Regions from separate parts of the Peribacillus sp. TH14 genome, predicted to be linked through region 4. Evidence: riboswitches for the same ligand, from Rfam matches in the RefSeq annotation. Region 4 holds a riboswitch; each other region holds the start of a gene.
The links. A riboswitch is a leader RNA that binds a small molecule or an ion and turns the genes downstream of it on or off. The one in region 4 is predicted to bind S-adenosylmethionine.
Positions count from the first base shown of each region.

Region 1: another riboswitch for S-adenosylmethionine. It lies ahead of mtnW (2,3-diketo-5-methylthiopentyl-1-phosphate enolase); the one in region 4 lies ahead of JFU50_RS25615 (Na+/H+ antiporter NhaC family protein).
Region 2: another riboswitch for S-adenosylmethionine. It lies ahead of JFU50_RS03960 (methionine biosynthesis PLP-dependent protein); the one in region 4 lies ahead of JFU50_RS25615 (Na+/H+ antiporter NhaC family protein).
Region 3: another riboswitch for S-adenosylmethionine. It lies ahead of JFU50_RS08210 (methionine ABC transporter ATP-binding protein); the one in region 4 lies ahead of JFU50_RS25615 (Na+/H+ antiporter NhaC family protein).

Region 1 covers NZ_JAEKEK010000001.1:4,343,195-4,351,135, forward strand. The annotation lists gene JFU50_RS21215 (pyridoxal phosphate-dependent aminotransferase) at 1-946, shown strand, start outside; SAM riboswitch class I at 1,071-1,223, shown strand; gene mtnW (2,3-diketo-5-methylthiopentyl-1-phosphate enolase) at 1,401-2,633, shown strand; gene JFU50_RS21225 (2-hydroxy-3-keto-5-methylthiopentenyl-1-phosphate phosphatase) at 2,640-3,299, shown strand; gene JFU50_RS21230 (methylthioribulose 1-phosphate dehydratase) at 3,296-3,925, shown strand; gene JFU50_RS21235 (cupin domain-containing protein) at 3,950-4,483, shown strand; gene JFU50_RS21240 (CobW family GTP-binding protein) at 4,608-5,534, shown strand; gene JFU50_RS21245 (hypothetical protein) at 5,598-5,765, shown strand; gene JFU50_RS21250 (hypothetical protein) at 5,803-6,048, opposite strand; gene JFU50_RS21255 (hypothetical protein) at 6,125-6,439, shown strand; gene JFU50_RS21260 (YncE family protein) at 6,549-7,511, shown strand; gene JFU50_RS21265 (response regulator transcription factor) at 7,517-7,941, shown strand, end outside.
Region 2 covers NZ_JAEKEK010000001.1:780,272-788,212, forward strand. The annotation lists gene JFU50_RS03945 (ABC transporter ATP-binding protein) at 1-407, shown strand, start outside; gene JFU50_RS03950 (hypothetical protein) at 499-741, opposite strand; gene fumC (class II fumarate hydratase) at 851-2,233, opposite strand; SAM riboswitch class I at 2,599-2,712, shown strand; gene JFU50_RS03960 (methionine biosynthesis PLP-dependent protein) at 2,798-3,910, shown strand; gene metC (cystathionine beta-lyase) at 3,907-5,088, shown strand; gene JFU50_RS03970 (type B 50S ribosomal protein L31) at 5,260-5,508, opposite strand; gene JFU50_RS03975 (ABC transporter ATP-binding protein) at 5,588-7,606, opposite strand; gene JFU50_RS03980 (ABC transporter ATP-binding protein) at 7,603-7,941, opposite strand, start outside.
Region 3 covers NZ_JAEKEK010000001.1:1,700,821-1,708,761, reverse strand. The annotation lists gene JFU50_RS08230 (hypothetical protein) at 1-698, shown strand, start outside; gene JFU50_RS08220 (hypothetical protein) at 1,360-1,611, shown strand; gene JFU50_RS08215 (hypothetical protein) at 3,089-3,328, shown strand; SAM riboswitch class I at 3,564-3,675, shown strand; gene JFU50_RS08210 (methionine ABC transporter ATP-binding protein) at 4,079-5,101, shown strand; gene JFU50_RS08205 (methionine ABC transporter permease) at 5,115-5,765, shown strand; gene JFU50_RS08200 (MetQ/NlpA family ABC transporter substrate-binding protein) at 5,787-6,659, shown strand; gene JFU50_RS08195 (M20 family metallopeptidase) at 6,740-7,941, shown strand, end outside.
Region 4 covers NZ_JAEKEK010000001.1:5,311,244-5,319,184, reverse strand. The annotation lists gene JFU50_RS25620 (SOS response-associated peptidase) at 1-599, shown strand, start outside; SAM riboswitch class I at 928-1,033, shown strand; gene JFU50_RS25615 (Na+/H+ antiporter NhaC family protein) at 1,263-2,573, shown strand; gene JFU50_RS25610 (alanine/glycine:cation symporter family protein) at 2,997-4,442, shown strand; gene JFU50_RS25605 (hypothetical protein) at 4,615-5,013, opposite strand; partial or broken gene JFU50_RS25600 (TerC family protein) at 5,570-6,306, shown strand; gene JFU50_RS25595 (polysaccharide deacetylase family protein) at 6,796-7,530, shown strand.

The DNA of each region.
Region 1 (7,941 bases), 970 kb from region 4:
AGCTGCGACTGTCTTTTATGAACGTGAATATGGTGTCAAGTTAGATCCTAATAGTGAAGTGGCTATTCTATTTGGTGGAAAGGCAGGACTTGTCGAACTTCCACAATGTTTATTGAATCCCGGGGATACGATTCTGGTACCTGATCCAGGCTATCCTGATTATCTATCTGGTGTAGTTTTAGCCCAAGCAAAAACAGAATTCATGCCTTTGACAGAAGAAAATGATTATCTTCCGCATTATGGAGAAATACATACAGAAACCCTTGAAAGAGCCAAAATGATGTTCTTGAACTATCCGAATAATCCAACTGGAGCATCAGCAACTGAGGGTTTTTTTGAGGAAACCGTCTCGTTTGCGAAAGAACATTCAATTTGTGTGGTTCACGACTTTGCTTATGGAGCGATTGGATTTGATGGAAAAAAACCGATTAGTTTCCTTCAAGCAGAGGGGGCAAAAGATGTAGGTATCGAAATATATACTTTATCTAAAACATATAATATGGCAGGGTGGAGAGTGGGCTTCGCTGTTGGAAATAAAAGTGTCATCGAAGCTCTTGAACTGTTGCAAGATCATCTTTATGTAAGTCTTTTCCCTGCAATTCAAGAAGCGACGGCAAGTGCGTTACTAGATTCACAAAGTTGCGTAGAAGAATTAGTGAACAAATATGAAGGGCGCAGAAATGTTTTTATTGATGGATTACGTTCCATCGGCTGGGATGTCCAAGCTCCTAAAGCATCTTTCTTTGCATGGCTCAAGATTCCTGAAGGTTTCACGTCCGAGAGTTTTGCTGATTATTTATTAACGCATGCTCACGTAGCTGTTGCTGCTGGAAATGGATTCGGTGAATTTGGAGAAGGATATGTTAGGGTGGGGTTACTTACTTCTGAAGAACGGCTTCAAGAAGCAGTTGAACGGATTCGCGCATTGAATTTATTTGGAGAATAGTGGAAGATTCCAAGTTAGCTACCGTTAAATTGTTGAAAACTTATTGACAAAGTATGGATTACCTGTCAGAATACAAAATAAATTCTTAATCTTTTGATACTTGAAGTTTAAATATATCAGCGTTTTCTTATTTTGAGCAGGTGGAGGGACTAGCCCTATGAAGCCCAGCAACCGACCGTAATTCCATTGCGAAATGGGGCGGAATTCTTCGCCGGATTTTTTTGGAATCCACAAGGCACGGTGCTAATTCTTGCAGCTATAAGCTGGGAGATAAGAAGATGGCTTTTTTAAAGCCTCTTCTTTATGAAGGGGCTTTTATTGTTTTAACATGGATTAACAGTCGAAGATTCCATTCTCCATATATCGAGGTAATAGGAAAATGATGGAAACCGTATTAGCCAGATATTAGAATACTGACTTCAAGACTTTACTAACGTTTAATAGGAGTGATCAGATGAGCGAGATAATCGCTACTTATTTAATTCATGATTTCAATGGCGAACATGAGAAAAAAGCCGAGAGTATTGCCTTAGGTTTGACAGTAGGAACATGGACGGACCTGCCTCATTTGGTCCAGAAGCAGTTGGAGAAACATAAAGGACGTGTTGTTTCCGTCACCCCTCTACCTGAAGCAGAAAGAGCAAACCGTTTTTTCAATCGTAAGGTGTACCGTTCGATGATAAAAATTGCCTACCCGTCGGGAAATTTTTCTAATGATTTACCGGCTATTCTCACGACAGTATTCGGTAAATTGTCATTGGATGGGGAAATCAAACTGATTGACTTGGATTTTGTTGGCGATATACACAAGGCTTTTCCAGGACCTCAATTTGGGATTACAGGTATAAGAGAAAAGATTAACGTATTGGACCGGCCTCTGGTGATGAGTATTTTTAAAGGGGTATTAGGACGGGATCTCTTATTCCATAATGAGCAGCTGAAACAACAAGCATTAGGAGGAGTCGACCTGGTAAAAGATGATGAGATTCTCTTCGATCAGGAGCAGACCCCATTCATTGATAGAATAAGAACGGGCAGACAAATTTTGAAAGAAGTCTATGAAACAACGGGCCATCGAACTTTATATGCTGTCAATCTATCAGGTAAAACTTTTGAATTATTAGAAAAGGCAGAGCGTGCAGCAGAAGCAGGTGCCGATGCCTTATTATTTAACGTTCATACATATGGATTGGATGTACTTCAAGCTTTGCGTGAAAACGATCGTATTAATCTACCGATCATGGCTCACCCTGCATATAGCGGAGCAGTAGCTTCATCGTCATTTTATGGTGTCAGCTACGCGTTATTGCTTGGAAAATTAGTAAGACTATCAGGTGCGGATTTATCTCTATTCCCTTCTCCATATGGAAATGTGGCACTTGAGAAAGAGGAAACATTAGCGATTGCTGAAGCTTTGACGAAAGATGAGCCGTCATGGAAAAAAGCCTTCCCGGTTCCTTCAGCAGGTATTCATCCGGGAATGGTTCCTAATCTAATTAAGGATTTTGGGAAGGACAGCGTAATTAATGCAGGCGGTGGAATCCACGGACATCCCGACGGAGCAAAGGGCGGGGCAAAGGCTTTCCGTTCTGCTGTAGAAGCTGTTCTTACAGGCAAGGCATTATCTGATGCGGCTTATGAAGATGAAGCACTAAGCAAAGCACTTGAGTTATGGGGAGGCTTGTAAGGAATAATGAAACCGATTATTTTTTGTGATTTTGACGGAACAATTACTAACTCAGATAATATCATCGCTATCATGAAAAAATTTGCACCTCCGGGATGGGAAGAGCTAAAAGACGGTGTTCTTCAGCAAAAAATCAGTATATCTACAGGAGTTGGGAAAATGTTTTCCCTGCTTGACAGTAGTCTAAAGGAAGACATTATTCAATATGTGAAGGATACAGCCGGCATTCGCCCAGGGTTCAACGAATTTGTGGATTTTACAAAACAAGCGAACATACCTTTGTATATTGTAAGTGGCGGTATGGACTTTTTTATTGAACCGCTTTTAAATGATATATTGCCTTCAGATTGTGTTTATTGCAACAGAGCTTATTTCAATCAGGAAAAGATCTTAATTGAGTGGCCGCATACTTGTGATAAACAATGTAACAATGATTGTGGTTGCTGTAAGCCATCTATAATGAGGGAAATTACAGAAGCAGATGATTATAAAATTGTTATTGGAGATTCGGTGACTGATTTTGAAGCGGCAAAGCAGGCTGATTTTGTAATCGCCCGTGACATACTGCTTGAGAGGTGCAGAACAGAAGAGATTCCCCATCAAGGATTTGAAACGTTTTATGATGTGATGCACATTTTAAAACAGCAGATGGAGGTAAAAGCATGAAGAACCATACTAAAAAGTGGCAGGAATTAGCGGAAATTAAGGCTGAACTTGCCGAACGGGATTGGTTTATGGGGACGAGTGGGAATTTATCCATTCGCGAGTCTAGAAGCAGTTCCTTTTATATTACGGCAAGCGGTAAGGATAAACGGAAGCAAACGGATGCGGACTTTTTACTAGTGGATTTAAAAGGAATCCCAGTTGAGAAAACAGAGCTGAGGCCATCTGCTGAAACTCTGCTTCATACAGTGATTTACGAGAAAACTAATGCGAACTGTGTACTCCATGTCCATACTGTAGAAAATAATGTGATTTCTGAATTATATGGAGATGAAGGGGAAGTGACTTTCCGTAATCATGAAATTATTAAAGCGACAGGGCGATGGAATGAAGATGCAGAGTTTAGAATTCCAATAATATACAATCACGCTGACATTCCTTTGTTAACTGAAAAGTTCAAGCCACATGTTGAAGAAGACTCAGGAGCGGTGCTTATTCGCAATCACGGAATCACGGTTTGGGGGAAAAGTGGACTCGAAGCAAAAAGAATTCTAGAAGCATGTGAATTTTTGTTTCAATACCAACTGTTGCTCAATCAGCAACAGGCATTTGCAGGTTCGATAAGATAAAAACTCATAGAGGAGGAATAGGTAATGGCTACAATTAGATTCCATGAAACAAATGAGGTTATTGAAAACAGTGAACAGGTAAAAGATTTTTTAGAAACACAAGGTGTTATATACGAACAATGGGATATATCGAAATTACCGTCCCATCTGGTAGAAAAATATGATCTAACGGATGACGATAAAGATGAAATCCTTGTAACGTTCAAATCAGAGATTGCAGAGATTTCTGAAAGACGCGGATATAAAGCACATGATATCATCACACTATCCGATGCAAACCCAAACTTGGATCAAATGCTTGAAAACTTTAAGCAGGAACATCATCATGAAGATGATGAAGTACGTTTTATAGCAGGTGGAACCAGTATCTTTGCTATTGAAGGCAGTGAACAAAAATGGTTTGATGTACGACTGAATCCTGGAGATTTAATCAGCGTACCAGAATCGACGCGTCATTACTTCACGTTAGCAGAAGATAGAAAAACTGTAGCTGTCCGTATCTTCGTAACAGCAGCAGGTTGGGTTCCAATTTACGAAAAAGACGAAGTTCAAGCATAAATCAATTGAGAAAAACCAGCTATCGGGCTGGTTTTTTTATATGGCCTTCGCGGGTGCTTTAGAAGGGCAAGTATGATAAAATTTAACGGAATTAAATTTAGCTGGATTATAGGAGCAGATACGAATGAAAACAACCGAAGTGTACATATTAGGTGGTTTTCTCGGTAGCGGGAAAACAACGCTTCTTCGAAATATATTAAAGCAGGAAAGTGTAGCGGGTAGAAAAGTGGCCGTGCTATTAAATGAGCTCGGCAGTGTTTCAGTGGACAGCGGTTTGATTGGTGATGATGTACCTCTGAAGGAGCTGTTTGACGGTTGTATCTGTTGTACAATACAGGATAAGCTCGAAGTTCAGCTGCATGAATTGTTGACGGAAAATGATTTAGACGCCGTTTATATTGAAACAACAGGTGCTGCGCATCCAGTTGAAGTGCTGGATGGTATTATGTCACCGCTATTCGCGAAAAAACTGGAATATAAAGGGATTATAACAGTTGTTGACTTGTTGAGGTGGCGCGACCGAGATGAGCTTTCTCCACAGCTACGCCAGTTGCTTGCTGAGCAAATCCATCATGCGGATTTCATTTTATTAAATAAAGCGGATCTAGTAAGCGAAATGGAGGCAGCCCAACTTATTTATTCCATTCAAGGTCTGAATCCTGAAGCTGTATGTTTATTGACAGAGTATGCAGCTGTCTCCTTGATATCTTTGCAACAGATGCAAAGGAAACAGCATAAAGTCCATCAAAAACTGGATGTCCAGAGCCATTTGCATTTAACGGCCGTTGTTCATACATTTGAAGGGGCAGTGGTACAAACCGACTTTGAAGATTGGCTTAGGGCACTTCCAGAAACGGTCTATCGAATGAAAGGATACATTTCCTTCACACATTCACAATACCCTCATTTATTTCAATACTCATACGGAATGCCAATGTATATGAATGAAATGATAAAAATGCCACAAAATATCGTTATTATCGGTGAGAAATTGGATAAAGAAATGATGATTAGTCAGTTAAAAGCTTTGGAAGCAAAAGCACCACATTAAACGATTACTGCCGATGAAAGAGGGGAAAAGAAAGTTAACTTTCTTTTCAAGGAGGCGGTATTTGTGCCCTGGAATAAAAACGATTACACTGATTCAATGAATAATCTTGATAAAGATGTCCGAGAAAAAGCAATTGAGATTGCGAATGCCTTACTTAATGAAGGCTATAAGGATGGAAAAGCTATTCCAATTGCCATTGACCGGGCCAAAATGGCTGTCAAAAAAGATTGAAAAATGGTCAGACCCCATTAAACGGGTCTGACTATTTTTATTGCTGCAACCCACCAAAGGCTGCAAATGTTTTCTCATCTTCAATTAACCCGCATGCTGCACATTGCACACGAACTTCAGGACCATTATAAGCTAGATGGAATGGCTGAAGAGAATCGTTCGAGTATTGTTCAACAATCTCACCGGATTGCGGATCCTTTTTAACAGGTGTTGGTATTTGCTGAATGAGATTGAAGCGAGATTTATTTGTCCGGCAATTCGGACAGCGGTATACTTGAGACAATATACTCACTCCTTTTTTGAATTTTTAAAAGTGTAATCGTATTATAAAGGTAGTCTTTACGAAAATGATTCTTAATATGTATAAATTAGTAATGGATGGAAGGGATAATTTTATGAAAGAAACGGTCATGAATGAAGCATTATTGGAAGCATATATAAGTATCTGGAATAATCGGAAGATAACAAATGGGGAAGGGGGAAAAGTGTTATCAGAACTTATCCGACGTGAACTTTTAGATGAAAACACCCATCCTCGTGCCCGAAAACCAATACTTGAAAAGTTTTACCTCAGCATTAAACGGGTGATGGAATCTTCGCTTTCTGATGAGAAAAAGAACGCAATCGTTATGGCCTATGTTAAGGAACTCGAAAGGCTCTCATCCTCGAAGTAAATATCACAAGTGAATGTTAGTTAATATTCTTTTTTGTTTCATACTTTTTTCACAACTCATTGTTAAAATTTAAAAAAAATAGATATTTTATGAATAAGGAGCCTAAAATATGAAGTGGGGTGTTGCGCTTTTGTTTGCCGTCATACTACTTAGTGGGTGTAATAGAAGTGATACATATACAAAAATAAACAAAGATAAATCTTTTTTGGCGACAGTCAATATTAAGGATACGTCCCTTACATTCATAGATAAAAACTATCAACCTTTTGCCAATTGGGATATTTCAGAACCATTTACCGGAGCATTGCTCCTAGCAGATAAAGATACTATACTTCTTTATGGAAAAGAGATGGAGAAAATCCAGGTGTTTTCATTATCAGCCGGAAAACTGATAGACAGCTGGGAAATAGGGAAAGGGATTGTCAATATGCTGTTGCTTCATGACGGAAAAAGCATCGTGGCAGTCAATCAGTCGAATCATTCCATCTATTTTTTAAATGATAAAGGTGAGGAGCAGGATATAGTCAAGGTTGGGAAAAGCCCATTGACCGTTCTTCAAGGAGAGAAAGCGAATCGCTTGTATGTCATTAACTTTGGCGATACCAAATGTTCGGTAATCAATCTGGAGACGAAAAAGGTGGATATGGAATTTCCGATACATAGTTCTTCCACAGGCACCTTATTAAGGGAAGAAAAGGATGAAGTTTGGATAGGCGGCCATGGTGTTGGAGACCAAGTAGAAGAAAATCTCTATATTTATTCGGCAAAAACGGGAGAGTTGAAGCAAAAGTTGAAGGCCCCAACTATGCCGATAAAGTTCATTGAGAATGCTGAAGGGATTTTTATCCTCAGTCACGGCACTAGCTCCTTATATAAATTGAATGATCAGTATGAAGAAGTGAAAAGCAGAGTGGTCGGCGTCAATCCTTTTGAAATGGCGAACTTTAAACAAGACGTGATTGTGGCGGGATATGATAGTGATGAAGTGTATGTAATGGATGCTGAAACAGTCGAGGTTAAAAAAACCATCAAAGTCGGTCAAGGTCCATTTCAATTGATGTTGAGGGAGTAGATAACATGCACGGTTACACCATTTTAGTCGTTGATGATGAAGAAGATATGCGTAATTTAGTTGAAATGTATTTGCTTAACTCAGGGTATCGATGCCTTCAAGCTGCAAATGGTAAAGAGGCTATAAGTCTGGTTGAAACATATGAAGTCGATTTAATCCTTTTGGATATCATGATGCCAGAAATGGACGGTTTTTGCGTCTGTGAAAAAATCCGTTCAAGTTCGGATGTTCCTGTAATTTTTGTTAGTGCGAAAGGTGAAGAATGGGATAAGGTAAAAGGGTTGAAGCTCGGTGGGGACGATTACATTGTAAAGCCATTTAATCCGGGTGAACTCGTAGCAAGGGTGGAAGCGGTATTAAGAAGAACAGGGAAAATCTCATTGAATGAAGAAAATCAAACTTCCGTCCGATTCGGTAAAATCAATTTAAA
Region 2 (7,941 bases), 4.5 Mb from region 4:
TAAAAGAAGGCATCATTAAAATTGGGGAGCAAACGCTTGAAGTACCCGAATTGAAAATGAATACGCTGCGTGATCAAGGCTATATCGGAAAAGAAATTATCCTTGGCATCCGTCCAGAGGATTTCCATAATGAAGGGGCTTACATCAAGGAGTCTCCAAACACTACATTCACGGCTCAAGTCGATGTAGCTGAACTCATGGGTGCCGAAATTATGCTCTACTCGACATTCGCTGGCCAGGACTTCGTCGCGCGCATCGATGCAAAAAACATCATCCAAGCAGGCGATAATATTGAACTTGCTCTCGACATGAATAAAGCCCACTTTTTTGATAAAGGGTCCGAGCAGCGCATTTTTGCTGAAGGAGAATCACAAATGGAGTATGGCTTGAAGTTACTTTCTAATTAAATTTCATATCAAAACAAAGACCCGTTCATATGAATGGGTCTTTGTGCGTATATTTCAGCTAAGGTCTTGAACTCTACTATATCTATAAAATCTATTCCTGCACAAGTACCACTTCATCATGTCCACATTTAGAGCAGTTCATGATGTGTGGACATTGACCTTTTTGGAGCGATTGCGGGTATCCATCGTTTTGCTTAAGCGTATCTATATCCATGTATGCACTGTATGAATCAGCATAATCCATGAATTTCCCTTTATCATCAAGATCACTGCCACATTCCGGGCAATTCACATGAATTTTTCTGAGGCCGTTGCAAAGCGGGCATAAAGCCATTGTATTCCCTCCTGTTCTAGAAACTTATATACTCAGTATTTGTTTATTCTATTATTTTAACACCTTAAAACACCCTCCCTAAAAACAGCGGGAGGGTGATCATAGGCAATTATTTATTAACCATGTTAGCAGGATCTACCCATGCTTTAAATTCATCATCAGTCAAGAATTCCAATTTCAACGCTGCTTCTTTTAATGTAGAGTTGTCTTTGAATGCAGTTTTGGCAATTTTAGCTGCTTTTTCATAACCGATATGTGGGTTCAATGCTGTTACTAGCATAAGAGAACGGTCAACATTTTCTTTGATTTTATCTTCATTCGCTGTGATGCCTACTGCACAATTATTGTTGAAAGAGTGAATGCCTTCTGTCAATAATTTAACAGTTTGTAGGAAGTTATAAATGATAACTGGTTTGAATACGTTCAATTCGAAGTTACCTTGGCTTGCTGCAAAGCCGATTGTTGCATCGTTACCAACAATTTGTGTCGCAATCATTGTCAACGCTTCACTTTGTGTAGGATTTACTTTACCTGGCATGATAGAGCTGCCTGGCTCGTTTTCAGGAATAGCGATTTCACCGATTCCGCTTCTTGGGCCGCTTGCCAGCCATCTAACATCGTTCGCAATTTTCATTAAGTCCGCTGCTAATGCTTTTAATGCGCCATGAGCGTAAACAATTTCGTTATGACTTGTTAATGCATGGAACTTATTATCCGATGTTACGAAAGAATGTCCTGTATCCGCCGCTATTTGTTTTGCAGAAAGTCCTGGAAATTCTTTTTTCGTATTGATCCCAGTACCTACAGCTGTACCGCCTAGTGCTAGATTCAATAGTTTTTGACTGCTTTCTTCAATCATCACTAAGTCTTTATCAAGCATCGCTTTCCAACCAGAGATTTCTTGGCCTAAAGTTAGTGGTGTTGCATCTTGAAGATGTGTACGTCCAATTTTCACAAGATCCCAGAATTCTTTTTCTTTTGCTGCAAAAGTATCACGAAGTACTTTAATTGCCGGTACTAATTTTTCAGCAACTTCCATATAGGCTGCAATATGCATAGCCGTTGGGAATGTGTCATTAGAGCTTTGCGCCTTGTTGACATCATCATTTGGGTGAAGGGTTTCGGACTCACCGTTTTCTTTTAACCATTCATTCCCTTTGTTAGCGACCACTTCATTCACATTCATATTACTTTGAGTGCCACTGCCTGTTTGCCAGACCACAAGGGGGAAATGTTCATCAAGTGTACCTTCTAGAATTTCGCCACAAATTTTAACGATGGCATTCTTTTTCACTTCAGAAAGATCACCAAGGTCATAGTTCACTTTAGCTGCCGCTTGCTTTACATATGCAAAAGCACGGACTAATTCAATCGGCATTTTTTCATTACCAATTTTGAAGTTGTTACGGCTTCTCTCGGTTTGTGCTCCCCAATACTTATCAGCAGGAACTTTCACTTCACCCATCGTATCTCGTTCGATTCTGTATTCCATGTGTTCTCCTCCTATGTTTGCACTATCCACCGAAAACCTTATGTATATGAAATGAATAATGACATATTATTAATTCTTCTCTCTATACATTGTACAAACTTTATTATTTTAAAGCAAAGAAACAGAACAAAACCTTCCCTATATTTCAGAAAATCCATTTAATTAAACAAAGTCTTTTAAAGTATCTCAACACCTTATACCATCGCGTTTTCCACAATATTTAGGGGTTTTTCATTGGACCAATCATGTTTTGACAACGCTAGTCCTAATTAACCAATAAAGAATTATCGAGCAATATTTTCCCAGAATGTTCTTGACAGCACTTTATATATATAGTAAATTCAAAAGAAATTGAATAATCTAAACTCTTATCGAGAGAGGTATAGGGAATGGCCCGATGACACCTCAGCAACCTTCATTTGTTTCAAACCAATGAAAAGGTGCTAATTCCACAAGTTTGTGAACTTGGAAGATAAGAAGAATGACTCGTCCATACTTAACCAAGTCTTCTTCTTAAAGAAGACTTTTTTTTATTTTATAAAACACAAAGGAGCAGTGAAAACTATGTATAAAACAGAAACATATCTTGCTCAACTAGGTAATCGCAGTGAAACGGCGACAGGAACAGTCAATCCGCCGGTTTACTTTTCGACAGCTTTCCGCCACGAAGGAATTGGCCAATCAACTGGATTCGATTACACAAGGACAGGTAATCCAACACGTCAACTTTTGGAACAATCCATCGCCAACCTTGAAAGAGGTGACCAAGGATATGCTTGCAGTTCAGGAATGGCGGCCATTTCTACCATACTAGCCTTATTTAAATCAGGTGATGCATGGATAGTCAGCGAAGATCTATATGGTGGTACATATCGTTTGCTAGAACAAGGTTTTAAAAAATGGGGCTTACAGTGTGACTATGTAAACACTTGTTGTTTAGAGGATATCGAAAAAGCTATTACTCCTCAAACAAAAGCCATCTTTATCGAAACTCCCACTAACCCTCTTATGCAGCAAACAGATATTAGCGCTGTTGCCGCACTTGCCAAACAATTTAATTTACTGTTGATTGTTGACAACACTTTTTATACGCCGCTTCTGCAGCAGCCTATCCTGCTTGGAGCCGATATTGTAATCCATAGCGCAACGAAGTATCTCGGTGGTCATAATGATGTTCTTGCTGGACTAATCGTGGCTAAAGGTGCAGAATTATGTGATTCGATTGCCTTCCATCATAATGGAACAGGAGCGGTGTTGAGTCCATTTGATTCATGGCTGTTAATGCGCGGAATGAAAACCCTGGCACTGCGGATGGAACGTCATGAAAAGAACGCCAAAATCCTTGTAGATTATTTATCAGAACATGAATGTGTAACGGACGTCCTGTATCCCGGCAGAGGTGGTATGATTTCTTTCCGGATAATTGACGAAGCAGCGGTCAATCCATTTTTACAATCACTTTCATTAATTTCATTTGCAGAAAGTCTTGGAGGCGTTGAAAGCTTCATCACCTATCCTGCTACACAAACACATGCCGATATCCCTCTTGAAGTTAGAACTGCTAATGGGGTTTGTAATCGACTTCTACGCTTCTCGGTTGGCATCGAAGACAGCGACGATTTAATTCAAGACCTCCAGCAAGCATTTGCACATGTAAAAAGGGAGGCACTACGATGACAAATCATGATTTCAGTTTTGAAACCAAATTACTTCATAACCAGCATAAATTCGATCCGACAACAGGCGGTGTGAGCGTCCCTATTCAGCACGCTTCCACTTTCCATCAAACTGATATCGATACATTCGGCAAGTACGATTACAGCAGGAGCGGAAATCCAACACGGGAAGCACTTGAAGATATCATTGCCGAGCTTGAAGATGGTACTCGCGGCTTTGCCTTTTCTTCAGGTATGGCAGCCATTTCAACAGCATTCCTTCTGCTTTCTGCTGGCGACCATATCGTCATCTCAGAAGATGTGTATGGCGGTACGTTCCGGATGGTTACAAGCGTGTTGACCCGCTTCAACATCGAGCATACTTTCGTTGATATGACGGACCTCGAAAGCGTTAAAGCGGCCGTTCAACCTAATACGAGAGCGATATACATTGAAACACCTTCAAATCCATTGCTTAAGGTGACTGATATTAAAGCCGTTTGTGATATCGCAAAAAAAGTCGGCGCATTGAGTTTTGTCGACAATACATTCTTGACACCAGCTCTGCAAAAACCGCTGAACTTAGGGGCGGATGTTGTCCTTCATAGTGCGACGAAGTTTTTATCCGGACACAGTGATGTCGTAGCTGGGCTTGCTGTCGTAAAAGATCCTGAATTGGCTGAAAGACTCGGTTCCCTTCAAAACTCCTTTGGTGCGGTACTTGGTGTCCAGGATGCCTGGCTTGTTATGAGAGGTCTGAAAACCTTGTCTGTACGAATGGAACACTCTCAAAAAGGAGCAGAAAAAATTGCAGACTACTTAAAACAGCAGCCATTAGTGAAAAAGGTGTATTACCCTGGGCTTACTGATCATCCACAGCATGCAATCCAGGAAGGACAGGCCCTTGGTGCAGGTGCAGTTTTATCATTTGAACTAGAAAGCGAGGAAATTTTCCGCTCATTTGTGAATACTGTCGAACTTCCTGTTTTTGCGGTTAGTCTTGGAGCAGTGGAATCGATATTATCCTACCCGGCAAAAATGTCCCATGCTGCCATGCCTGCTGATGAAAGGGAAAAACGAGGCATCACCAACAGCCTGCTTCGCCTCTCTGTCGGCCTTGAGAATCCAGATGATTTAATTAAAGACTTTGACGCTGCTCTTGTAAAAAGTGCAAAAGCGCATGCTATTCCAGTTAAATAAAATATATAGAAAAAAAGGGTGCCTAGAGCAACCCTTTTTTCTATTATTAGGATTTTAAATGAGGCATTCACTACGTTATTACTAAAAAAATTATAAACCTTAATTTACCCACGAGTTCTTCCATCTCCCAAAATAAAAATAAAGGCCATCGATTTCTCGATAGCCTTAACATCATTTCTTCATATTATATTTTTCTAAGAAGCGATCCACACGTCCGCCTTTTTCAGCAAATTTCTGCTTGCCGGTATAAAAAGGATGCGTATCTGAACTAATCTCTACTTTTAATAAAGGATAAGTTTGACCGTCTTCCCACTTAATTGTTTCGTTAGATTTTTTCGTAGAGCCTGTAATAAATTTATAACCACTGTTAGTATCCATAAATACTACTTGCTGATAATCAGGATGAATTCCTTGTTTCATTATTATCACCTCTTCGTAAGTATCCCTCATTTTCTGAAAAATTATTCTTAATTTCTCCCTTCATTATTCCACTAGGTTTTTATCCAGCCATTCCCTTATGCGACCCAGCCTGCAGTTCATACATTTGATAGTACTTTCCTTTCAACTCCATTAATTCTTCATGTGTCCCCTGCTCAGAAATCTGTCCTTTATCCAGTACAAGAATTTGATCGGCATTTTTAATCGTGGAAAGCCTATGTGCAATGATAAAGGTCGTTCTTCCTTTCTTTAGTACTTCCATTCCTTCCTGGATAATGGCCTCTGTTTCTGTATCGATGCTTGCAGTGGCTTCATCCAAAATCAAAATCGCCGGATTAAATGCGAGCGCGCGTGCAAAAGAGATTAGCTGCCGCTGTCCTGAAGACAATGTCCCGCCTTTTTCAATAACCGGCTCATCTAGCCCTAGAGGCAGATGCTTCAGCACTTTGTCCCCGCCTACATCTTTTAATGACTTTTCAACCATTTCCCTTGTGATATCTTTATTATTAAGGCTGATATTGGAAGCTATGGTTCCAGTAAATAAATATGGATCCTGAAGGACAATTCCCATATGCTCTCTAAGTGTTTGGTGAGGAATATCTAAAATATCCCTTCCATCAATCTTGATTTGTCCTTCACTACTATCATAGAAACGGAACAACAAATTCATTATTGAACTCTTTCCCGAACCAGTATGACCAACTAAAGCTACTGTCTCACCTTGTTGCGCAGAAAATGAAATGTTTTTTAACACATATTCATTTTCTTTATAGCCGAATGAGACATTTTCGAATTGCACGTTTCCTTTATATCGGGAAATGTTTTCATCACTGACTTCTAATCCCTGCTCATCCAATAAACTGAATGCCCTCTCCCCTGCAACAAGCGCTTGTTCTAGGTTAGCAAACTGATTGACAATCCCGTGAAGCGGATGAAGCAGACGACTGATCAAATCAACAATTGCATACATTAACCCTAAAGAAATAGCTGAACTTGCTGTAAGCGACATCCCGCCGAAATACCAGACAAATGCTATTAGCGCCATGACCTTAATGACACCAATCAAGTTTCCTCCCGTTAATGAATTTAAATTGAGCATTTTATTTTGATACGAGTAATGCTCCCGGTTCAATTTTTCGAAAGAATGTTTTGTCTCCTTTTCACGTCCGAATGCCTGAATGATGTTCATTCCTTGAATGGATTCATTGATCATCCCGTTAATATCACTGACTCGTTCCCGAATGATGTGATTATATTTCGAGGCGAATTTGCGATATACCTTCGTCCAGATAACGATAATGGGAATAAGTAAAAGGCCCATGAGCCCTGCACGCGCATCCAAAATATACAAAGCAATGAGAACGCCGATAATATTAATCGTGCTTGAAAAGAAGTTGGCGAGCACCGTCACATATAACTCTCGAATCGCCTCAGTGTCATTAGTAACCCTAGCAACAACTTTCCCAGCGGGCATATTATCGAAATAACGAATGGGCAATCGGGAAATATGAGTAAAAATATCATTTCGCATCTTCTGAATAATTCGATTCGCAGCTTTCTGTAAATAAAAACTCTGCCCATATTGAAAAACAGAAGAAATGATAACAAGACCAAAGTAAAAAGCTACAAGCTTTATAATTCGCGGAATTTCTGGTTGGTAAAACTCCATTAATTCCTGACTTGTTAATTTCTCTACTGATACCATTTGCTCTTTTCCGTTTTTCTCAATTATTAATGTTTGGTTTTCTAAGGTTCTATCGCCATCGATGGCAACAGCTTCATTGACGAAGACGAATTGATTGCTAACCTGCAATACATGGACTTCTTTTCCTTTCTTCTCATCTTCAGTAAAATAATCTGCCCGTTTATACCAATTATCACCGTACTCGACAGTATCTTTCCCTTTTTCCGTTTCATACCAAGAAGATTCGATACCAAGTATGTGAGAATCAATGATTTTTTTAGCGATGAATGGACCCGTTAAGTCAGCGGCAACGGAAAGCGCTAGCATGATTAGGGCACCAATAATCAATTTTTTATAAAGAGCAGCGTATTGATAGAGTTTCTTTACCACCTTCATGCTCTCACCTCCGTTTCTGCGTCAATTTGTTGTCGCTCATATTGCTCCCTATACCAGCCATTTTGCTTCAGTAAATCTTCGTGAGTTCCTTCTTGGATAATCTCTCCGCTGTCCAACACGATAATTCGATCGGCATGCTGAACGGCTGATAAGCGATGTGTTGTGATGATGGTCGTTTTCCCCGACCGTTCATTTTGGATATTTTCAATGATTGTCGTTTCTGTCTTTGCATCGACGGCTGATAAGGAATCATCCAATATAAGGATTTCCGGATTTTTAATCAGGGCCCTTGCAATCGAAATCCGTTGCTTCTGCCCACCTGAAAGAGCGACCCC
Region 3 (7,941 bases), 3.6 Mb from region 4:
TTCAACTGAATGAACGAGCTTTCTCTTCCAAGGAAGTGGCAGAAGAAGTGGGGATTGCAACTCCCACTGTTCGAAAGTATGGTCAAATCTTAGAGCGGAATGGATATGAGTTTTTGAAAGATGGAGATCGACGTATCTTTGTTCAATCTGACATCGGATCGCTTATAGCGCTACGCGATACGGACAAGCCCCTAGACGATACAGCTAAAGACCTTGTATATCAACAAAAAGAAAGATTAGAAGGATCCTATGAAACAGAGGTAGCGATACCCGATACATATGAAGAAAATTTACCCCAGGACCCCAATCAATTAAAAGAGGTCTTAATGTTTTTAGTCAATGAACTCGCAGCCACACGTGAAATGAATGTCCAACTGACAAACGATATGTCAGAGCTTAAAACAAAGGTTTCCCGGCTCCAGCAAGATCATCATGTTATAAGTTCTAGTATTGGAAATTCAGCGCAAAGAACTAATGCTAAAATTGAACAATTAACTGAACAACAAAATAACCATTACGAAACATTGCTACAACAAGAAAAACAAAAAAGTGAACTCTTACAAAAAGAAATACAAAATATGCGGGTCGAACAGAAAAAAGAATGGACTTCCCAAAATGAGTTTAATAAACGTTTAGAAGAAGCGATACAAAAACGTTCAGAAAAATGGTGGGGGCTTTTCTCCATATTCAGAAAATAAGGCGACCGTTAAGTTTTTTTGCCCAACTGTGTAATGATTCTTGGAAGCAAATTATTGATGTAGAAACATTTGATAAATCTTTTTTAAATATATAATGATGGATAAAAGCATTGAGATGCCAATCCACAAAACTTTAATAAAAACATAGAGCCATATGATTCGCGTAGCTGAAACACAGAATTTAAGAAAGAGTATTTTAACTTTACAGGATTTGGTACCTGCTATGTAAGAGCTCGGCGATACCAATGTATTGACGTTCTAAAGGCAAACGAAGGCTCAATTGAAATTCATTGGAGATTTGTTTAAGCGATATGCAACTAAAACAAAATACACAAGCAAGCAAAAAAGGCATGCTTGATAAAAAGGGAGTTGAGGAGGTTGAAAACTTGCATTCAAAAACAAGAGACCTCCTTAATAGTTGCTCCAGACAGGGGTTGACCGTCTCCTTTTTGTATGTTTCGTATCGCTGGGCGATATAACATGCAAATAAATTCAAAACCTATAGGTTTAATAGAAAATCTGGGTTAGATTTACAAACATGATATACATCCGAATGAACGAGTATTCTCTTCTAAGGCAGTGGCAGAAGAAGTGGGGATGCAACACCCACTGTTCAAAAGTATGGTCAAAACTTAGAACGAAACGGATATGAGTTTATAAGATGGTGATTCCTATCTTTATTCACTCCGACATCGAAGCGCTCATAGCGTTACGCGATACGGACAAGTCCCTATACGATATAGCTAAAGACCTTGTGTATCAACAAAAAGATAGATTAGAAGAAACTAATGAAACAGAGATAGCGATACCTGATAAATTTGACAATTCAATCCAAAATCCCGAACAATTAAAAGAGATTTTAATTGTTTTAATCAATGAACTCGCAGCTACGCGTGAAATGAATGGCCACTGACAAACGATATGCCTCAGCTTAAAACAACAGTTTCCCAGCCCCAGCAAGATCCATGTCCTTAATAATGTTCCTCAAGAAAGGGGCTGATCGGTTCTTTTGTGTGTTTCGTATCGCGGGGCGATATAACATGCAAATAAATCTACAGAACCTTCATCTTTAATAGAAAGAGGGAGCCGATATGCGACAGGATATACATCCGAATGAATGAGCATCCTCTTCCAAGGAAGTGGCAGAAGAAGTGGAGATACAAAATCCACTGTTTGAAAGTATGTTTAAAACTTAGAGCGATATGGATAGGAGCTGTTAAAAGATAGCGATTGGCATATCTTCGTTCAATCCGATATCGAAACGCTTATAGCGTTACGCGATACGGGCAATCCCCTAGACGATAGAGAGAAGAACCCTTGTATCAAGAAAAAGAAAGATTGGTAGGAACCAATGAAACAGAAATAGCGATACCCGATATATATGACAATTTATTTAACCCATGTTCCCATTCAATTAAAAGAGATCTTAATTTTTAACCAATGAACTCGCAGCTCCGCGTGAAATGAACATCTAACTGACAAACGATATGTCATAGCTTAAAACTGAACAACAAAGAACCCATTACGAAACATTACTGTAATAAGAAAAAGGTTTAATTACCTTTTTTTTAGTCTCCTTTACGATATTCAGGTGTTAATTTGCGTTAATAACTATTTAAACCTAAGGCAATCAAATCAAAAGTAGAAATTCCTTTGTTCCAACTATTCGGAATCACCAAATTCAAATTTCAACAATTTCCCGAGAAATATCTACAAATTCTGAGTAGATATCGACAAAATTAGAAGCTTTAAAAGAGATAACGATACCCGATATATATGACAATTTATTTAACCCATGTTCCCATTCAATTAAAAGAGATCTTAATTTTTAACCAATGAACTCGCAGCTCCGCGTGAAATGAACATCTAACTGACAAACGATATGTCATAGTTAAAACTGAACAACAAAGAACCCATTACGAAACATTACTGCAATAAGAAAAAGGTTTTATTACCTTTTTTTTAGTCTCCTTTACGATATTCAGATGTTAATTTGCGTTAATAACTATTTAAACCTAAGGCAAGCAAATTAAAAGTAGAGATTCCTTTGTTCCAACTATTCGGAATCACCAAATTCAAATTTCAACAATTTCCCGAGAAATATCTACAAATTCTGAGTAGATATCGACAAAATTAGAAGCTTCTAAATAGCGATTTGTTTTTGCTGATAAGTAGACATACTATAGAATTCAAACTCTACCGAGTGTTTTTTAATTAAAAGAAATAAACTCTTCTAAGGAAAGAGCTATTATAATAGTGCTAAAGATGAAAAAACACATGTTTAGTCTTCCTTCGCTGTAATAATAAATAACTTTTATTATTACAGATATGAGGGCAAAGGGTCCTCACACATTTAAAACAGATGCAAAAAAGTTTATAACCGCATATATATGGTACTATTTATTATTGTTTTTTCTTTTTTCTTTTTTGATACTAAACGTACCGAAAGTTTGCTATCAAAAAATGGTCAAAAACTCAAAAATAAACGTAAACCCCAATCAAAAGATTATAAGAGTGGGGGGCGCAGGGAGCTCCCCGCATGGATAAGGCAGACCGTGAGTAGCAACCTGAATAGTGAGTTTGCCAAAGGTTTGCCGTTATTTCATCAAGATACAGAGCTTTCCTTATGAGGAAGGAAGTCCTGATCCTGACTGACTTCGTAATGTTTTCGTTTTTTTGTAATAGAGTCTATGCCTAGGTTACCCGTATACATGGTATGCAGGGCAAAATCTGACCTGTCTTAAGGTATAGTTAAATGAACGATTAAAAATTATACTGTAAAAATATTTTAGATTATTCAAAATAGAGTTGACATTAGTAAAATTTGAATATATAGTGAGGAACATAATTAAATAAATACGTTATTTCTTATCAAGAGATGTGGAGGGACTTGGCCCTATGATACCTCGGCAGCGGGTTTTTACTTTTGTAAAAATACTGTGCTAATTCCAACGGACGAAAGTTTGAAAGATAAGAAGGAGCTTTTCTTAGATAATTAAATTAAGAGTTTACTCTTTTTTATTTCTAAAAGAGGCCTCTTCTGTCTGATGACGGAAGAGGCCTCTTTTGTTTATTCAGAATGTATATGGTTATTTGGAGAATTGGTGCAATTATTAGTAGGTTTCACGCACTAATCGTGAATTATAAGCAATTACTCGTGAGTTTGACAGATTAACTCGTGAGTTTCGCGCAATTACTCGTGAGTTTCGCGCAATTACTCGTGAGTTTCACGCATTTACTCGTGAGTTTCACACATTTACTCGTGAATTGTGAGCAATTACTCGTGAGTTTCGAAAATTTAACCCTATCATTATGAAACTTTGCAAAGCTCTTCTCTGGATAATGAATTCGTACAAATAAACAGCGTGGGGGGAGACAGAATGATTGAATTTCAAAATGTTAAAAAGGTATATAAAACAAAGAAACAGACTGTTGAAGCTTTGAAAGGAATTAATTTGACAGTTGAAAAAGGCGATATTTTTGGTGTTGTCGGTTATAGTGGAGCCGGAAAAAGTACGTTGATTCGGTTAGTCAATCTACTCGAACACCCTTCAGATGGACAGGTTATTGTTGGGGGGAAGGATTTAACCAAATTGAACCCGAAGGAATTACGGGCAGAAAAGAAAAAAATTGGCATGATTTTTCAACATTTTAACTTACTTAACTCAAAGACAGTTTTTGATAATATTGCCATGCCGCTAGTTTTATCGGGAACCCCTAGTAAAGAAATCAAAGAGCGGGTAGGCGAGTTGTTAGAGTTCGTTGGCTTATCAAGTAAAGCAAGGAGTTATCCGGAACAATTGTCTGGCGGTCAAAAGCAACGAATAGGGATTGCTAGAGCGTTGGCTACCAACCCATCGATTCTTTTGTGTGATGAAGCGACGTCAGCATTGGATCCACAAACAACTAGTGCTGTACTGCGACTCTTAAAAAAAATTAATAAAGAATACAATATTACCATTTTGCTAATCACTCATGAAATGTCTGTAATTAGGGAAATTTGCAATAAGGTTGCGGTCATGGAAGGCGGACGCGTGGTTGAACAAGGTTCGGTTTTCGAAGTTTTTGCGAAGCCCCAAACAGGTATCGCAAAAAACTTTGTACGAACTGTTATTCACGACGAGATCCCACAAAGTTTCCTGAAAAATACCGGATCATATATTCCGATTATTTGGAAAATTAACTTTATTGGTACTACATCAGGCAATCCTTTACTTTCAACCATCTCGAAAAAATATGATGTTCATTTAAGTGTTTTATCAGCTAATATTTCTGAAATTCAAGAAACACCTTTTGGAAATTTAATTATTGAAGTGACAGGGAACAAAAAAGAGGTGGACAAGGCTTATCAATATATTAAAGATGAGGGGATTCTCGTCCAGGAGGTGCAGATAAATGGGTAATACGCTTTGGGGAATGGAAATAACGGCAGACCAGCTGTCGACAGCTTTCGGTGACACACTTTATATGGTAGCCATCTCATTGATATTTTCCGGGCTGATTGGACTTCCGCTAGGAATCTTACTTGTCATTACAAGAAAGGGTCACATCCTGGAGAATAAATGGATCTTTAATGTATTGAACCCGGTCATCAATATATTGCGGTCGGTTCCTTTCATCATCTTGCTTGTAGCACTTATTCCGTTTACCAGAATGATTGTCGGCAGTGCGATCGGAACGAATGCGGCCATTGTTCCGCTAATCTTTTACGCGGCTCCTTATATTGCCCGGCTTGTGGAGAACTCCCTGTTGGAAGTGGACAAAGGGATCATCGAGGCAGCTCAGGCGATGGGGGCGACGACATGGCAAATCATTTATCGCTTTTTGATTCCCGAGGGACTTAGTTCGTTGATCCTTACATTTACAACAGCGACAATTGGCCTTGTTGGATCTACGGCCATGGCAGGTGCTGTCGGTGCAGGTGGGGTAGGAGATTTAGCCTTAGCTTACGGTTATCAAAGGTTCGATACGATGACGATGGTCGTCACAGTAGCGGCGCTCGTGATCATCGTTCAATTATTGCAATCCACCGGGAATTTTGTTTCAAGAAAAATCAGAAGAAGATAAAAATAACAGGAGGTAGGAGAAATGAAGAAAATCTTATTAACGATCATGGTATTGGCATTGGCCATTGTGGCTGCAGCATGCGGGAACGAAGAGGGTGCATCAGGCGGTTCGGATGATGTGAAAACAGTGAAAGTCGGTGTCAGCAGCGGGGATACGAGAACATGGGAATACATTGTTGACTTAGCGAAAAAGGATGGGCTGAATATCGAACTTGTTACTTTTAATGATTATATCCAACCGAACCTTGCGTTAAGTGAAGGAGAAATTGATGCGAATTCATTCCAAACAGTTGCCTACTTCGATGAATTTGTTAACGATCAAAATTTGAAATTAGAGGCCATCGGATCAACTGTTATTGCACCTATGGGCCTTTATTCGAAAAAACACAAAGATCTCAAAGATCTTCCAGATGGCGCTACGATAGCCGTTCCGAATGAAGCAACAAACTTTGGCCGTGCATTACTCCTTCTTCAAGAAGCTGGATTGATTACATTGAAAGAGGAATTCAATGGATCGGGATCATTGGAAATCATTAAGGAAAATCCGAAAAAATTGAAAATCAAACCTGTTGCTGCCGGCAATACGCCGCGTCTATTGGATGATGCCGATGCTTCAGCCATTAATAATAACTTTGCCATTGAAGCAGGCCTTACTTTAAAAGAGGCATTATTCCATGAAAGTAAAACGGCGAAACCATATATTAATATCATTGCGGTTAAAAAGGGAAATGCCGACCGTCCTGAGCTACAAAAATTAGTGGAGCTTTATCAATCGAAAGAAGTGGAAGCGTTCATTGAAAAAACGTTTAAAGGAAACACCATTCCTGCATATGTTTCTGTAGACGAATTAGTGAATTACCAAGATGCTTGGACAAAACCAGCCAATGAAAAATGATGAATAGAACAAAGTGAAGGAATGCCGGATGGATTCAAGGTGCCTGTCCGGCTTTTTAAACCAAAAGGGGAGTTAAGAATATGGCGAGAGAATTATTGCAGAAGCAGCATCAGCAGATCATTGAAGATCACATCGACCTTCATTCCGAATTATATATTGAAACGAGTCAAGCCATCCATGCAAACCCCGAAATTGGGAATCAAGAGTTCTTTGCTTCGAAAACGTTGACCAAATTACTTCAAGATGCAGGATTTGAAGTAACCCGTGATATAGCTGGGCATGAAACTGGCTTCATCGCCAAAAAGGCCTCCTCAAAGAAAGGCCCCAAAATTGCCTTTTTAGCTGAGTATGATGCATTGCCAGGTCTAGGACATGCTTGCGGCCATAATATCATTGGCACTACGAGTGTCGCAGCAGGAATTTCACTATCTCAAGTACTAGAGGAAACAGGCGGAGAGGTGATTGTTTTCGGAACACCTGCTGAAGAGGGAGGGCCAAATGGAAGTGCAAAAGGCAGCTTTGCGAAGCACGGTTTGTTTGATGAGGTAGATGCAGCCATCATTATCCATCCAGCTGGTCAAACTGGTGTAACAAGTCCATTTTTGGCTGTAGATCCACTTGATTTTCATTTTTACGGAAAATCAGCACATGCAGCTGCTGCGCCTGAGCAAGGTGTAAATGCTCTTGACGGGGTTATTCAGCTATTTAATGGCATTAGTGCTTTACGTCAGCAACTCCCATCTGAGGTCAAAATCCACGGAATAATAACCAATGGTGGAGAAGCACCTAACATCATTCCTGAATATGCTTCTGCCCGATTTTACATTAGAGCAACAACATGGAAGCTATGCCAGGATGTATCGCGTAAAATACGTGATGTTGCTGAAGGGGCTGCACTTGCCACAGGAAGCACAGTTAAAGTCGAACGTTTCCAAAATGAAGTGCTTGATTTTGTCATAAATCCAGTTCTTGATGAACTGTTAAAGGAAGAACTGACTCAGTTAGGAGAAACGGTAGCTCCTAGAAAAGATAGTGGTTTTGGTTCGACTGATGCGGGGAACGTAAGCCATATAGTTCCGACAGCCCATCCATATATAAAAATTGGACCAGATGATTTGATTGCCCATACAAATGAATTCCGCGACTGTGCTAAATCTCAAGAAGGAGACAAAGCCATCCTCACTGGTGCAAAATCTCTTGCTCTTACTGGCTACCGGTTGATTTCGGATAAAGATCTGTTGGATAAGGTTAAAACAGCTTTTCATGAAGCGAAGCAAAAGGA
Region 4 (7,941 bases):
ATGCCGAGTACCAATTCAGCTACAACATAGCACCTTCTCACTCTGTCTTATCCGTTATTAATGACGGATCTAGGAATCGACTTGGATATCTTCGTTGGGGACTCATACCTTACTGGGCAAAAGATGAGAAAATGGGCTACAAGATGATTAATGCCCGAGCGGAGACCATTGCTGAGAAAACAAGTTTTAAGAATTCGTATAAGAAGAAACGGTGTTTGATACTTGCCGACTCTTTTTATGAGTGGAAGAAGACACCAGAACGTAAAATACCTATGCGAATAAAACTTAAGAGTAATGCCCCATTTGGAATGGCTGGTCTCTGGGAATCATGGAAATCACCTGAAGGTATCACGATATATTCCTGCTCAGTTATTACCACTACTCCGAATGAGCTAATGACTAGTATTCATGATCGCATGCCAGTTATACTTAAACCTGAAGATGAAAAGACTTGGCTGGATCCTTCAATTAATGATACTGCATATCTACAGCAATACTTAAAATCATTTGATACTGAACAGATGGAAGCTTTTGAGGTATCGAATGATGTGAACTCACCTAAAAATAATTCACCTAAGTTAATACACCAAATTTGCTGAGAGGTCCTAGGACCTCTTTTTGTTTTTCTCTTTTCAATTAAAGGTGAAGTACTTTATCATCATTCATAAGTTCCTCTTTACTCATTTGAAAAAAGCCTCTTTATAAAATACTTTAGGCTACACCTTGCGGAAATACATAAAATACTGTACTCTTATATTTGCTTTTCGATGCGGGTATCGATGTCACTTTCCTAGAGTGAATGGATGAAAAGCTAGGACTGCAAAAAGACAACTTAGCAATCGAACAATGCAGTGCACTTGTTAACCTGCCTGATTCTTTACTCGTAGACATCGGAACATTTGATAATATCATTACGTAATTTGGATCTTCTTATCAAGAGAGACGGAGGGACTGGCCCGAAGATGTCTCGGCAGCAGACTTAATAGGAGTGCTGTGCCAAATCCAGCAGGCGAATACGTCTGAAAGATGAGGAGGGTGTTTTTTATAGATTAAAAGACCTCTTCTTATTGTTTAATAGAAGAGGTCTTTTTTCACGTTCGATGGTTTAGCTTTAGCTTCGTATTGGCTATTATGCTTTTGGAGTCATGCTTACAATAATATGAAAGAAATGTTGGATCTTACTAGAATTTTTTACCGAATTAGTTCAATGAATAAGGGCTATGACATATTTGTCATGGGAAAAATAAAAAGAGGTGTTCATCATGAGTACAAACAATAAAGGGAATCCTTGGGCTTTAGTCCCATTTGTCGTTTTTTTAATTTTATTTATAGGTTCCGGGGTTATTACAAGAGATTTTTATTCATTTCCGGTGATTGTGGCGATTGCGATTGCATCAGCGGCTGCATTGGCAATGAATCGAAAAGAGTCTTTCAATCAAAAAGTTGAAATCTTTTGTAAAGGTGCCGGGGACTCCAATATTATGTTAATGGTTATCATTTTCCTTTTGGCCGGTGCTTTTTCAGAAGTGGCGAATGGAATGGGTGCGGTAGAATCAACGGTGAATCTTGCGTTATCGGTTTTTCCGCAAAATCTATTAATGGTAGGTATTTTCATTATCGCTTGTTTTATTTCTCTATCTATGGGGACAAGCATGGGAACAATCGTAGCGCTAGCACCTATAGGTGTAGGAATTAGTGAACAAACCGATATTTCGCTTGCCCTTTCAATGGCCGCCGTTATCGGTGGTGCGATGTTTGGTGACAACCTATCTTTCATTTCAGATACGACAATCGCAGCTGTTCGAACGCAGGGAACGAAAATGAAGGATAAGTTTAAAGTGAATTTTTTCATTGTTTTACCTGCGGCCATCATCACATGTGTCATCCTTGGCTTTTTAACAATGGGTGAACAAGCAGCTATCTCTCAACATTCCTATAATTGGGTGAAGATTCTACCTTATATTTGCGTTTTGATCACTGCATTAGCTGGAGTCAATGTGTTCCTTGTCCTCTCCATCGGTATTGTGTTTGCCGGAATTATCGGGTTAGCGGATGGTAGTTATCAACTGATGGGCGTCATTCAAAAAATGGGGGATGGAATGGCGGGAATGTATGAGATCTCTTTTCTTGCCATTTTAATTGCTGGTATTGTGTCAGTCATCAAACATAACGGCGGCATCGATTATCTTCTCCACGTCGTGACCCGTAATAGCAAATCAAGAAAAGGTGCTGAATTCAGCATTGCCGGTTTAGTCGGTTTGACAAATCTATCTACGGCAAATAACACGATTTCTATTATCATTGCCGGTCCGCTAGCCAAAAATATTGCGGAAAAGTATGGCATCGATCCCCGTAAATCGGCGAGCTTGCTTGACGTTTTTGCTTGTTGTATTCAAGGGTTAATTCCATATGGGGCACAACTGCTTGTTGCGGCGGGGGTAGCACAAATTTCACCTGTAAGTATTTTACCCTATTCTTTTTACCCAGTATTAATTGGGATTTGTGGAGTCATAGCCATTTTGATTGGTTTTCCGCGATTTTCAGGGAGCGAAGAGAAGAAACATACTTCTTGAAAAAGTGAATTAAACAGAAAAACACCCTGAATCTTTAGATCTAGGGTGTTTTTTTATATGCGTCCATTTTAATAAATATATATTTAGCTTTTATTCATAGAACTCTTTACAATTTTGATCTTAGAAGGGTTCAATTGAAAGTATCAGAAAGCGTGGGAGAATAATTATTTATATTTAGAAATGATACAGAATATTATATCATTCTTATTCTCGATGGGAGTTTCCCGATTCATTCCTCAAATTTATGAATGAAATAAATTGAATGGTAGGATATAATAGATTATTGTATTGGGGATTCATTCTTGAATCTCCCTTTTTTACTATGGACTTCTATCGTTTATCTTACCGAGAGAATGGGGAAATAAACAATGGTTGTCAATTGCTATCATATATAAGTTAATAATTAGAGGTGGTTTGTTTTTAATGGAGATGTTAGGAAGTTTTATTAGTGGAACAAATGATTTACTGTGGTCAAAAATACTGATTATTATGCTGATTGGATTGGGTCTTTATTTTTCCGTTCGTACGAAGTTTGTCCAATTCAGAATGGTAGGGGAAATGTTCAGGCTTTTGGGAGAAGGTGCCACAGCGGATAAAAAAGGTGTGACATCGTTTCAGGCTTTTTGCATCAGTACTGCTTCACGGGTTGGAACAGGTAACCTTGCAGGTGTTGCCATAGCCATCACAATGGGTGGTCCAGGAGCCGTTTTCTGGATGTGGTTAATAGCACTTATCGGGTCTGCCTCTGCCTTCATTGAAAGTACACTTGCACAAATTTATAAGGTCAAGGATGGCGATACATTCCGAGGTGGCCCTGCTTATTATATGGAAAAAGCATTGAATGCCCGTTGGATGGGTATCACGTTTGCTGTATTGATTTCGCTTACATTTGGGCTTGCTTTCAACTCTGTACAAGCCAACACGATCACAAGTGCGTTCAATGAATCGTTTGGGATCGATAAGTGGGTTACGGCAATCATCCTTGCTCTTGTTACGGCTGTCATCATTTTTGGAGGCATTAAAATGATTGCAAAAGTATCTGAAGTCATCGTACCGATTATGGCAGGAGCATATGTGATAGTAGCATTGATTATCATTATCATGAATATTACCGAGTTACCTGGTGTTTTTGTTTTAATCTTTGAAAGTGCTTTTGATGGATTAAGGGAAGTTGCTGGCGGAGCACTAGGCGCTGCCATGATGCAAGGAATCAAGAGAGGTCTATTTTCTAATGAAGCCGGGATGGGTAGTGCCCCTAATGCAGGTGCGACAGCAGATGTCAGTCATCCCGTAAAACAAGGGCTCATTCAGTCTCTTGGTGTATTTGTGGATACGCTTGTCATTTGTAGTTCGACCGCCTTCATCATTTTGTTCTCAGGCCTGTATACATCGAAGGAAACAGATGGTATAGTCCTTACCCAAAATGCACTTGGTACGGCATTAGGATCTTGGGCTGGCATTTTCCTTGCCATTATCGTACTGTTATTCGCCTTTAGTTCCATAGTTGGTAACTACTATTATGGAGAGTCGAACATTGGCTTTATTAATGAAAATAAAGTTTGGCTAAACTTATATCGTATCGCAGTCGTTGGGATGGTGATTTTCGGTTCGCTTGCTTCACTCAAGTTTGTATGGGGTCTAGCTGACTTGCTGATGGGGTTAATGGCCATTATCAACTTAATCGCCATAGCCTTACTTGGAAAAATTGCATTTGCTGCACTAGCCGATTATCAAAAACAAAAGAAGAGTGGAAAAAACCCAGTTTTCCATGTAAACAATATTAAAGGTTTGAAGAATGTGGAATGTTGGGGTGATCCATCCGATAATGTGGATGAGAGTAAGAGCAATCGAAAGTTAAAGATAAATTAAGGCATTTCAGCTTGTAGAAAAGTCCCTTTTTTTGGGACAAGTCTATAAGCTTTTTTTGTATAGGCGATGTTAAATCTAAATGTTGATATGTATACATTAAGAAAGGGAACTCTTGATACATATTAAGTTCCCTTTTTAATTCAACTAACGCTACCCTTTACTTGATAAAGGATTACTCCAAAATCAACGTTATATTTTTATTATCAAGGATAATTTCTTCTACCCAATTAAATATAGTTGAACCAATGTTCATTTTTGCATCCCTTATTTCTTTAATTACTTTTTCTTCATTACTTGGATGGCAATTTTTCAACATCTCATTCAGTATGGTTATTGTTTCTCCGTACACTAAATCGATTTTAGATTTGACAGAATTTCTCCAAAAAATTGTATATTCTTCTTCAACTTCTATATCACCGAAACCACCAAATAAAATATCATTAAATGCATCGAGACTTCCATTCCACTTGTATTTTCCAGAGAGAACTACATTCGAAAACTCGTTACAGAGTCCATTAAAGTCCGAAAAATTTTCACCATCTAAGACAAAAACTTTGTTAAATTTAATCACCTCTAATACATCATTTTCGTTATTTTAATTAAATCGCCTTCTTCAACTCAATACTTCTTTAGTGAAATAAGAATTAACTCGTCAAACTGAATTTTGACATAGGACGTAACTTCTATATATATTTTAAACGAACTTCAAGTTTTAGAGATAGAAAAAAATTATTAAAAAAACTCCTTCCTGAATTTAAGAGTTTAGACTTCAATTCGGCTAGTGTTAAAGGGTTAGAGAAAAATAGTTCTTGCCACTTCTTATGAGGCAATGGGAGCTAAAATAGTGGATAGCATGTTAACTAACATTGCAGATGATAACTTAAATTATTCGTTTATAGGTGGGAGGATATCAGCATATAAAAAGCATATGTCCTTTCTTATTCCACTATCGGGGCAGAAGAGTTGAATAAGGAAGTGGATACGTTGAGACAATATTGGAATAAGAAAAAGGCAAACTTTCTTTAATATGGGCTGGGTGAAATATAATACCGATAATACAAAACGTTATTAAACTCATGTAGCATACTTATACTGGCTTATGAAGTGATAATTTATAGGGGGATAATATGGAACTTTCTTTATTATTAGAGTATGGCTGGGTATTAATTATTTTGATTTTTTTAGAAGGTTTATTATCTGCAGATAATGCTTTAGTTTTAGCTATTATGTCAAAACATTTACCAGAAGAACTGCAAAAAAAGCGATTAATATTGGGTTGCTATTAGCTTTTATATTTAGGATTGGTGCAATCTTTATTATTTCGTACCTTTTCCACGTTTGGCAAGTTCAAGCAATTGGGGCTGCTTATTTAATTTTCATCTCATTAAAACATTTACTAAAAAAGGACCACGGAGAAAAAGAGAAAAAAGGGAAAAGCTATCGTATGACTATTGTGCAAATTGCATTAGCTGATATCGCCTTCGCTGTTGATTCTATTTTAGCAGCGGTAGCTCTTGTCATTGCCCTGCCAGATACACCAATGGGGGAAATTGGGGGGATGGATGGCGCACAATTTATAGTTATTTTATTAGGAGCAATTGCTGGTTTAATTGTTATTAGGTTTGCAGCAGGTTACTTCGTTAAGATATTGACAGAACGCCCTAGTCTTGAAACTGCAGCAATGTTACTCGTTGGTTGGGTTGGGGTTAAGTTATTAATGCATACTCTTGCGCATCCAGCCTTGCACATTATTCCTCACGAGTTTGTTGAAGGACCTATTTGGAATACAATCTTTTGGTCAGTAATGCTGCTTATTGCATTAGGTGGATGGTTTTTATCTAAAGGAAGAACAGAAAAACAGTGAAGCAAAATAAATATATTTGTCTGTAAAAAAATAACGATTTTTAAATTGACAAACGTTCATTCCGTTTACTAATTTTGAGTTATTTGATAATTAAACGAAAAAGTTTTGTTCTACTAAGGGGTGCTTTACTTTAATAAGGGAGGTTGTCTGCGGCAACCTTTTTTTCTTACCTACTAAAGGGGGAGGTGAGTGGTGGAAGGAAAAGTTCATCTAGAAGTTGCATATCTTCTTTCTAAACTCTGAAGAAGAAATTGATGATGAAGAATAACAGAAATTCTTATTAAGCAAAAAGGGTTATTGGTGAAGGAGGACTTATAAAAAAGCCGATTCCTTAGTGTTTTAGGGAATTACTTTTCATTTGGGAATATCAAAGTCACCATTGATCAAAATGGAAGATAGAATGAAATATGAGAGAAATCATAATAGAACTATGCTTTTGAGGAACAATAAATTGAAAAGATATAAAAAGGATACAAAGCGAGGAGTTTTATGAAAAAGATAGCAATGTTTTTCCTATGTCTTCTTATCTTAATTTTTCCATCACAAGTTATTGCTCAACGAAAAGTACCTATTTTAATTTATCATTCGATTGACGAGTTTAATGGACACGGTTCTATGGAGTTATATGTAACCCCAAAGAATTTCGAGAAACAAATGATTTATTTACGAGACCATGGCTACACATTATTAACTTTTGATCGATGGCAAGACATTAATAAAGTAAACAAACCCATTTTCATTACCTTTGATGACGGATACAAAAACAACCTGAATGCATTTGCTATCTTTCAAAAATTGAAAAACGAACGTTTTAAACCATCTGGTACCATGTTTGTTATATCTGACTTTATTGGTCGCTCAAACCGATTATCGAAATCGGATTTGAAAACGATGGCTGATTCGGGTATGATCTCAATTCAGTCTCATACTGCTACACATCCTGACTTGACGAAAATTAAAAATTATGAATATGAAATGAAAGGGTCCAAAGATAAAATTCAAAAAATAACGGGCAAACCAGTTTATGCACTTGCGTATCCATACGGGAATTTCAATGACAAAGTCGTAGCAGAAACGAAGAAATATTATTTGTTTGGACTTACGACAACTCCTGAACCATTTTCTGAGAAGGGCATTAAAGACGAACTCTATCTTTTACCACGAATCTATATCAAATATTCAACTAGCCTTGACGACTTTGCAAAGATTGTTGACAGAGAATGAAGGCGGTTCCTATTCCAAGTAATTGCTTTTTCTATTGGACCTAAGGGAAAAGTAATAGTGCTTATAAGCTAATGGATCAGAAACAAGGAAAATTTCAAATAAAAAAGGAGGATGAAATTAACCTCATTCTTCAACTTCAATTGGGCGCTTTTTTGAAAAAATAACATTAAACGGAGTTCATAAAAATGGATAGGAATGATGGATATGGATACTGAAATACCTCCATGTTTCCCATTCAAATAAGATTGAACCCTCTGGTTGTTAAATCAGTGATAAATCATTTTTTTATCTTTATTGAATATTGGATTATTTTTTACGCAAAATACCATTGTTATTACTTCATGCTGTCAATCTATATGAGATGACAAATGAAACCAAGTTTCCCTGTTTTAATAAAATAGGCAAGATAAA